DNA from 3 places in the Paenibacillus hubeiensis genome. Region 3 is predicted to be linked to each of the others. Evidence: riboswitches for the same ligand, from Rfam matches in the RefSeq annotation. Region 3 holds a riboswitch; each other region holds the start of a gene.
The links. Region 3 has a riboswitch for cobalamin ahead of RSX24_RS06065 (ABC transporter substrate-binding protein). Riboswitches for the same ligand answer to the same signal wherever they lie in the genome.
Positions count from the first base shown of each region.

Region 1: linked by a shared signal. The riboswitch ahead of nikB (nickel ABC transporter permease) and the one ahead of RSX24_RS06065 (ABC transporter substrate-binding protein) in region 3 are both predicted to bind cobalamin.
Region 2: linked by a shared signal. The riboswitch ahead of cobJ (precorrin-3B C(17)-methyltransferase) and the one ahead of RSX24_RS06065 (ABC transporter substrate-binding protein) in region 3 are both predicted to bind cobalamin.

Region 1 covers NZ_JAVYAE020000013.1:33,887-37,136, reverse strand. The annotation lists gene RSX24_RS24950 (AraC family ligand binding domain-containing protein) at 52-900, shown strand; cobalamin riboswitch at 972-1,162, shown strand; gene nikB (nickel ABC transporter permease) at 1,277-2,266, shown strand; gene nikC (nickel transporter permease) at 2,263-3,099, shown strand; gene RSX24_RS24935 (ABC transporter substrate-binding protein) at 3,115-3,250, shown strand, end outside.
Region 2 covers NZ_JAVYAE020000010.1:152,766-156,015, forward strand. The annotation lists gene RSX24_RS22730 (uroporphyrinogen-III synthase) at 1-662, shown strand, start outside; cobalamin riboswitch at 907-1,131, shown strand; gene cobJ (precorrin-3B C(17)-methyltransferase) at 1,408-3,222, shown strand.
Region 3 covers NZ_JAVYAE020000001.1:1,259,507-1,262,756, forward strand. The annotation lists gene RSX24_RS06060 (FecCD family ABC transporter permease) at 1-785, opposite strand, end outside; gene RSX24_RS06065 (ABC transporter substrate-binding protein) at 782-1,780, opposite strand; cobalamin riboswitch at 1,995-2,148, opposite strand; gene RSX24_RS06070 (histidine phosphatase family protein) at 2,287-2,979, opposite strand; gene cbiB (adenosylcobinamide-phosphate synthase CbiB) at 2,970-3,250, opposite strand, start outside.

The DNA of each region.
Region 1 (3,250 bases), on a different contig from region 3:
AGTCGTGGGTGCAAACGTTGGCGGCTCTCCAAACAGAAGGAAGGGACAGACGTGAGCAGAATCGAAATGAATGTGGTGCCGATGGATTGGACGCAGATGGAATTGGTCATGCTTTTTTTCGGGTGGGAGGCCTGTGAGCCTTTGCATTACTGGGGGCCGGGCGTCCGTGACAGCTACATTATCCATTACGTTCACAAGGGACGCGGCAAGGTGCTGATGAACGATCGGCAGCATATGTTAACCAAGGGACAAGGTTTTCTCATTCTCCCCGACACGATCGTGCATTATGAAGCCGACGAGGCGGACCCATGGACGTATTCGTGGTTTGGCTTCAAAGGCGTGCAGGCCAAAGCGTTCATGCAGCGCGCGCAGTTGAATTCCGATCATCCGGTGTTTCGGGCAAGGAACGAGGCGGCGCTGGACGGATTGTATCAGGAAATGGTTCAGGTGTCCGGCCGCTCGGGCGCGGACGTGTTTACTCAAAGCTTGTTGTATCGCCTCATAGCCGAGCTGATTGCTTCTTCACCGGAAGAGGAGGGCAAGCGGCAGCCTTCTTCTACCAAAGAAGAGTACATACGGCAGGCGGTGAGATACATGGAGAACCGATACAGCCAAAAAACGAGCGTTCTCGACATCGCGCAAGCCGTAGGACTGGATCGCACGTACCTGTCGGGGCTGTTTAAGGAAAAGTACGGCAAGCCGCTGCAATCTTTTTTTCTGGAATACCGGATGAATCGCGCCGCCGAGCTGCTGCAGAGTCCGATGCTGTCCATTAGCGAGGTGGCACATTCGGTGGGATATACGGACCCGCTATTGTTCTCCAAAATGTTCAAAAAGGTCACCGGCATGTCTCCGAAGGGAGCCAGAACCAAGTCCACTGAAACGAGTGATGCACGATAGAATAAGTCCCTTAAATTTGAAGAAAAAGCTATGATCTTGCCTATCTGCCAGTTATACTGGAACACATACCAATCGAATAGACGGAACTGGGTGCTGTACCCGATCGGGTACAAGCTTAATAGGGAAGCCGGTGAAATGCCGGCGCGGTCCCGCCACTGTAACAGGGGAATCAGGCAGCGATAAGCCACTGGCCATAGCCGGGAAGGCGCTGCAACGATGTTGATCCTGAAGCCAGGAGACCTGCCCGGTTTGACAACACAGCAACAGCCTACGGGAGATAGGAAGGTGTTTTGAATTAGCGCGATTTTTGTATGGGAATCGGTTTATTTGAGGCGTCCTTATCCGGGAATATACGGGAGAGGGATGCCTTTTTTGCATGGCAGAGATCGGGTTTGCTGTGAATCGAAGCAGAGAGGACGGCTGGCTTTTGGGCAAATACATCGGTAAAAGAATACTTCAGCTGGCAGCCGTTCTGTTCGGCATCACCTTCCTGACCTTTCTCCTGACCTACCTGTCGCCGGGAGACCCGGCCAGGCTGATGCTCATGGCTACGGGCGTGACGCCATCCGAGGAGCTGGTTGAGCAGGTGCGGGCAGAATTGGGACTGGACAAGCCCTTTTGGGTGAGGTACGGCCTATGGCTTGGACAAGTCGGGACAGGAGATTTCGGTACGTCGTACAAATACGGACGGCCCGTGTTCGACGTGCTGATGTCACGTTTGCCGGCCACGCTGCGTTTGACAGGCGGTGCCATGCTTCTTGTGGTCGTTGTTTCGTTTCCGCTCGGCATCCTGTCGGCCATCCATAGAAATAAAGTGCTGGATCTCATCATTCGCCTGTTCTCCTTCGCAGGGTTGTCCATGCCAAGCTTCTGGCTGGGCATGCTGCTTATGCTCTGGTTCGGCGTGCATCTGAGGCTGTTTCCCGTCACGGGCAGCTCGGGTCTGCATAGTCTCGTATTGCCTGCATTAACGCTGGCACTGCCTTTGATCGCTCAGTACAGCAGGCAAATCCGCGCCGTCATTCTGGAGGAACATTCCCAGAACTACGTAGACGGAGCCAGAGCCAGAGGCATGAAGGAAGGAACAATCATGATCCGGCATATTCTTCCGAACGCGATGCTTCCAGTCATCACGCTAATGGGCATGTCTACCGGGGCGCTGCTCGGCGGGGCCGCAATCATAGAGAGCTTGTTCGTGTGGCCGGGCGTGGGCCAGATGGCGGTGGAAGCGATCTTTTCACGGGATTATCCGCTCATTCAGGGTTATGTGATCTGGATGGCTACGATGTATGTCGTGTTGAATCTGTTGGTCGATGTATGGACCCATCTGCGAGACCCGCGGATCCGATTGGATGTGGATGTATGATGAGGACATTCCGGCTTACGTTGTCGCAGCATCGTTGGTTCGCCGTGGTGCTCGCGTTGACGGCGTGTTGGATCGTGCTCGCCATGATCGCCCCCCTGTTTGCGCCGCATGATCCGCTGGCCACCAACTTTGGCATGGTGCTGCAACCCGCCAGCCCCGAGTATCCGCTCGGGACCGACCAATTGGGACGATGCATCCTGTCCCGTATCCTGTATGGGGCACGCACGTCGCTGCTGCTGACCTTCATGATGATCGGCATCGTGTTCGGGATCGGCGTAGGCATCGGCATCATTGCCGGTTATGCGCGCGGCATCGTGGATTCGCTGTTGATGCGGCTGGCCGATACGATGATGGCTTTTCCCGGAATCATTTTCGCCATCGCCGTCGTCGGCATGTTGGGTCCGGGTCTGCTTCATACGGTCATCGCGCTGTCGGTGGTCTGGTGGGCCAAATATGCGCGCATGGCGAGAAGTTTGGTCATATCGCTGCGACAAAAGGAATATGTCGCCGCCGCCGCTTTCAGCGGGGCGCGTCGTACCCGAATCGTTTGGGGCACCGTTCTGCCGAACATGCTGTCACCGTTAATCGTGATGGCCATGATGGATGTGGGCGGCATGATGCTCTCCATATCCGGCTTGTCCTTTCTGGGGCTTGGAGCGCAGCCGCCGGAACCGGAGTGGGGAGCCATGCTGAACGAAGGCCGGAGATACCTGCAGACGGCCCCATGGCTATTGCTGTATCCGGGCCTGGCGATATTTTGTACGGTCATGATTTTTAATTTGTTGGGCGACAGCCTCAGGGATGTGCTGGACCCTCGAAAAAACGCAGCTTGACTGGAGGATATAGAAGTGAAAACAACCCGTTTAAAAGCAGTACTGCTTACGTTCGCGTCATTTTTTATTGTATTTGCCCTAACGGCATGCGGAAGTACCAATTCATCCAGCAGGACTGGTACCGGTGGGAAAGAAACAAGCCCGGCAACGA
Region 2 (3,250 bases), on a different contig from region 3:
GGATTTCCAATCCGCCGGACTGGGCGGTGCTGACGACGGGCATGGGGCTCGATGCCATTTTTGATATGGCAGAGGATATGGAACTTGCCGGAGCGCTGCTTGATGTACTTGCGGCTTCGTCGATTGCGGCGAGAGGATACAAAACGGTGAATGCACTGCGCAAGCGCAGGCTTTCACCCATCGTTCGGGACGATGACGGCAGCACGGAGGGCTTGATCCGCGAGTTTGCTGCACATGATCTTGCCGGGAAAAAAGTGATGCTGCAGCTCCATGGCGAAACGGCACCGAAACTGGTGAGTTGGCTGGAGCAGCAAGGAGCCCAGGTGCGGCAGGTGCTGCCTTATCGGCATGTGCCGCCGGAAGAAGCGGAGCTGGCGCAGCTGTTGAACGAAATCATCGCGAACGAGGTTGACGCCGTTGCTTTTACAAGCGGCCCGCAGGTGCGTTTTTTGACGGAATACGCAGCTTCGCAAGGCAAGCTGGAACAGATGCAGGAGGCGTTCAGGCAGGGCGTGGTGGCCGCTTCGGTGGGCAAAGTAACGGCAAATGCCATGCGCGAGGAAGGCATCGAGGTTCGCGTTGTCCCCGAGGAAGAAAAGATGGGGGCGCTCATCGTGGAGCTGGGCCGTTATTACGCCGCTTTGAAGGTAGATCAGGCTTAAAGGATGCACGGTATAAAAAGGCGAAAAGGCTGAGAGCAGTCCTTCGCTATGCTGATGTGCGGGTTTTGGTCAACCGAAGAGGAACGGAAAAGCTAATAAGAAGAGGCCTTGATCCATACATGGATCAGGGCCTTTTTAGTTTCGCAGGCAAAGGATTGCGTCCGGGCGGGAAAATTAAATGAATGCAGGCCTTCATGGGCATGGACATCATTTCCTGACGGATGGTATGATGAAGACAATATCATCACATGAAAACAGACAAGGTGCTCTTGCTTTCAGGCAAGAGGTAACAGGGAATCGGGTGCAAATCCCGAGCGGTCCCGCCACTGTAATGGGGAGGCTCCTTTCAATAGTATCGGTTGCGCAGACGTTGGAGCTGCTGCTGATAAGTCACTCGGATCACCGGGGAAGACGGAAAAGGAAGCTGATGAACCAGAGCCAGGAGACCTACCTTGAATGTGTCACCGGACCCTTCGCGGAAAGGAGCGGTGTACGAACGATCAGGAAAAGGGCGGACCATAGGTCCGTCCGGCAGACCCTTCCGGGCCATGCATCAGCAGGATCATTCTTCCACGGAATGATGCTGTGTTCTTGAGCATACGTACATTCGTATCCCGTCCGCATTGCGGACGGGATTTATTGGCGTTCTCAGAGTTTTGAATATGCGATAAGGCGCGAAGAAGGCCGGCTTAGCCGTCCTTCTTCACTGTTTAAGTCGGACAGGTTATCGGAGGAGGAGAAACAGATGCAAGGACTAGGCAAGCTGCTTGTTATCGGATTCGGTCCAGGGGCCATGGAGCATATTACCCACCGGGCGCTTGAGGCACTGAGAGAGAGCGAGGTCATTATCGGCTACAACACGTACGTCGACCTGATTCGGCCGCTGCTGACCGGACAGGAAATCGTACGTACGGGCATGACCGAGGAAGTCAGCCGTGCGCAGGAAGCGGTAAGACAGGCGGAAGCGGGAAAAATCGTGGCCGTGATTTCCAGCGGCGACGCGGGCGTATACGGTATGGCCGGCCTCGTATACGAAGTGTTGATGGAGCGCGGATGGAAGCCGGACAGCGGCGTGGAAGTGGAGGTGGTTCCGGGCGTTTCGGCGATCCAGTCCTGCGCTTCCTTGCTGGGAGCGCCTGTCATGCACGATGCTTGCACGATCAGTTTGAGCGACCATCTGACCCCGTGGGACACCATTAAGCGCCGGGTTGAGGCCGCGGCTTCCGCTGATTTCGTCATTGCATTGTACAATCCGCGGAGCGGCAGGCGGACCCGCCAGATCGTAGAAACGCAGGAGATTCTGCTGCGTTACCGTGATCCCAAGACCCCTGTCGGGCTGGTCAAAAGCGCGTACCGCGACCGCCAGCATGTGGTCATCACCACGCTGGAGGACATGCTGAACCATGACATCGGCATGCTGACGACCGTGATCATCGGCAATTCGTCCACCATGATGTACGAAGGCCTCATGGTGACCCCACGCGGCTATCAGCGGAAATACACGCTGAACGCGACGGAACAGCCGCTCCGGCCGCATGAGCGGCTGCGCACGGAAGCCGAGCCATGGTCGCTCGGCGCGATGGAGGCCCGTGCAGCCGCAAGCGGTACGGCAGCGGGCCAAAGCGCGGCCGGCGCTGCGCCTTCGGGAACGGCGACGAGTCCGGAGGGCAGCGATGCCGGCGGCGCCACTGCCGTGCTCGTCGCCGAGCGGCCTGCGCCGGCGGTTGCCGCGCCGCACGCAGCCGCCGCAGCCGCGCCCATCGGCGCAGCCGAGCTGGCCGCGGAGGCGCTCGGTCGGCTCGCGGCAGGCGGGGCCCTCGCGGGCGAAGCAGCCAGCCGCTGGCTGGACGCCGGGCCTGGAGCCGCTGCGCCGCAGGCCCTGGAGCGCACGGCGCCCGCGCCAGGCAGCAAGCCGCCGCTCTTCGAGGTGGGCGTATCGCCCGGCGTCGGCAACAAAAAGTTCAGCGCCGCACAGATGGCGCTGCTTGCGCAATGCGCGGGTGACGACGGCGAGCTGGAGTATACGCCGGAGCACCAGATCATATTGCGCGTGCCAACCTTCGAGCCGGACCGGCTCGTTGCCGAGCTGCGCGCCGCGAAGTTCATCGTGGTGCCGATCGGGGACGTCATCAAGGTGAAAGCCTGCGACTTCTGCAACATGGAGAAGGATGATGCCGTACCGATGGCAGAACACCTGCAGGCCGTCATCGGCGGCGTGAGTGCGCCGAAGGAAACGAGCGTGGCCCTGAACGGCTGCGGCATGGCATGTTACGGCGCGGTGTTGGAGGATATCGGCATCGTGTACCGCAAAGGCGGTTACGACCTGTTCCTCGGCGGCAAAAAGTTCGGGCGCAACGCCCATCCCGCGCAACCGGTCGCGGAAGGCATTCCGGGCGACGAAATTGGCGGCATCGTGGAACGGATCGTTGCGGAGTACAAAGAAAAAGGACATCCGAATGAGCGTTTTCATAAATTTTTCAAACGGGTTGGCGTGATTCAGGGCTTCCGCCATGTGGATGCACCGGTCACGGTTGAAGTAAACCCGGTTTGTGGGGATTAGATGATCGGGAGCCCGGATTTACCTTTGA
Region 3 (3,250 bases):
ACGGCCCCAGCCGTCAGCAGCGTACCCACGCCGAGCACCGTCAGCTTCAAACGGTCGACGCGAACGCCGATGTGGGCAGCCTGTCTTTCGCCCAGCGCCAAAATGTTCAATGAACGCGCTTGGCTCCACAGCACGAGCAAACCAAGCAGGAAATATGGGAAAAGGATGGCCGTATACGACCATCCACGCAGTGCCAGACTTCCCATCGTCCAATATATAATTTCGTTAATCGTTTGTTTGGACATGGTGGACAGGAAGGATACGACCGCTCCCAGGAAACTTTGCATCACCACGCCGGCAAGAATGAGGCTGTGCGTCGGGATTTTGCGGCCTTCGCGCGCCAAAGCCAGCACAAACCACAAGGTCAGCACTCCGGTCACGAAAGCAACCAACGGCAGCGTCCAGACGCCGATCAGCGCATATTGCAGGCCGAAAAAGATCAACACGGCTGCCCCCACCGACGCTCCGGACGATACGCCAAGGGTGAACGGGTCGGCCAGCGGGTTGCGCAGTACGCCCTGAAATCCAGCGCCGGCCACGGCCAATGCTGCGCCGACGAGAACAGCGAGCAGTACCCTCGGAAGGCGTACCTTCCATATGATCTGTTCCGCTGCAGTCGTCCAATCCGGAACGATCCGGTCACCCAACCATGGAACGTGATGCAGAATAATACCTGCAATATGCCGGATCGGCAGCGAGACCGAGCCGATGCCGGTGCAGATCAGCACGGTCAGGACAAGCAGCACCATGCCTGCTGTGCCGTACACTGCAAGTTTGCGGCTCATTGGAACAAGTCAGGATAGACCGCCTTGGCCACTTCCTTCAAGCCTTGGGTCACGCGAGGACCTGGACGAGTCAGCAGATTGGCATCCAAACCGATGACCTGATCGTTTTTGACGGCTGTAATTTGATCCCAACCGCTGCGGGCCTTGATGATTTGATCCAGTGTTTTGGAGTCTTCCACCACGTCGTCCGCGTACAAAATCACATCCGGATTGGCGGCGATGATGTTTTCTTCGTTGATTTCATTCCAGCCTGTCATGTCGGAAGCGACGTTCGTAGCACCGGAAAGCGTGATGATTTCATCCATGAACTCGCCCTTGCCCACAGTCCAGCCTGGGGAGAACTCCACATAAACTTTTTTCTTGTCTTCCGGTTTCACCGATTTGACCGCTTCCGTCACGTCAGCCACATCTTGTTTCATCTGTGCGGCCAATTTCTGGGCTTCTGCCTGACGGTCCGTAATTTTGCCGAACGTTTCGATGTTTTTGATTACGTCATCGACCGATTTCGGGTCTGTTTTGAAAATGGTGATACCCAAGTCGCGCAGCTTTTTCACGGCTTCCTCGCTCATCGAAATCCCCGTTACCACGAGATCGGCATCCGCTGCAATGATCGACTCTTCGTTCGGCTTGGACACGCCGCCCATCTTCGGTTTTGTCGTCGCTGCTTCCGGATAATCGTCGAAATCGGATACGCCCACGATCTGCTCGTCCAATCCGAGCGCGAACAGCGATTCCGTTTCGGCTGGCGATACGGAGACGATCTTTGTCGGCGCCTTTTCAAACGTAAACGACTCGCCCGTTGCATCGGTCACCGTGAGCGGATACTGCGTTTTAAGGTCCGTCTGCTCCTGTTCCTGGGATTGCCCCTGTGCCGGCTGCTGCGTGCCTGCGCCTCCTTCGTTGTTCGTTGTTGCCGCTCCGCATCCTGCGAGAGCGAATGTCAGCATCGCTGCGCTCAGCAGGGACGCCATGCCTTTCCATGTCGTGAATCTCATGATTGGATTCTCCCCTTTTTCTGTGTTTGGTAGATCGAAGACTGTGCTTCCGCCCGTGTCTGTCCCTTGAATGGCCGTTTCTTGAAAAAAAATCCCCGATCCTTGCGATCAGGATCAGGGATAACGTCTCGCATATGGCGATCCGCGCACGACAGCACAAGGCCGCATGCATGGAGCATTGCCCGAAACGCTGTCCTTTCCTCGAAGGAACACCGATGGTTAAACGCCCTGGGCAGGCAACCTGACTTTCCACGCCGAATCGGCTGGATTACAGTGGCGGGACCGTGCCGGATTTGCACCGGCTTCCCCTGTTTTACCCGTTTGCCCTCTCCGGATCGTCCGCACGGACGCCGTGATTTTCGGGACTAACGGGTCCCATGGTCGTTAATATTGCATCCCCATTCAAGTGGGTGTGCATCTGCTGCCGAACGCCTTCGCCAGCTCTTGAAACGATGCTTGTACCGAAGCCACACTTCTGTTGTGATTATAGGTGATATCGACCGTGCTTACAACCCGATTTCGGGAAAAGGAAGGCGGATTGCCTTCCGTCCGTTCCGCGAACATTCCAATTGAAGCCGGATCGCTTGCCCCGGAATGACCGAAACGTCCCAGAACGCCTGACCTGGCAGCAGGCGAGTCAGCATGTATCGAATGACCCCGCCATGCGCAATGACCAGATCTTTCGTCTGCGCTGTTGTCGAATCACCAGTTCTCTCATGCCGGGGTTCCGCCCATATTACTTCATTCAAAAAATCATCGATCCGGGCCGCAAACGATGACCACGGTTCCCCGCCGGGCGGAGTTACCGTTTGCGGTGAATCGATCCATTCCCGGTAACGGGCCAAATGCTTCAGTTCCTCATAGGTCCGCCCTTCCCATTCGCCAAAATGGATTTCTCTCAGCCGGGAGTCCATGTGGGCTTGCCCTGCGTGCAAGGGGGCGACCCATTCCAGCGTCTGGCGGCAGCGAAGCAGATCGCTGCTATGGACCGATCTCCACTCGATGCCGACCAAATGCTCGCGCAGTGAGGCCAGTTCCTGCTCCGCTTCAGGCAGCAAACCGATATCGGTATGGCCGAGGTACCTCTTTTCCGTGTTCCACGCCGTCGTGCCGTGACGAACCAACCATAATTCTTTTTCCCATCCATCGTATGTCCCTTGCTGATCTTGTTGTTCTCCCCGTCTTGTCATCATGTCCATAACAACGAGCCTCCGTAGAACCAGATCAGCAGGTTGACCAAAATGCAGAGCAGTACGAACGATCCGGCCGACCAGAACATCAGGCGCGACGTGCGCACGATGTCTTCGGCCTCCATTGGACGAGTGGGCTCACCCATATATGCACGAAACGAAGCTACGCCATGGTAAACATTGTGCCCGCCAAGCCGAATGCCCAGCGCTCCGGCAACAGCCGACTCAGGAAACCCGCTGTTCGGACTTGGATGCAATCGTGCATCCCTGGAGACCATGC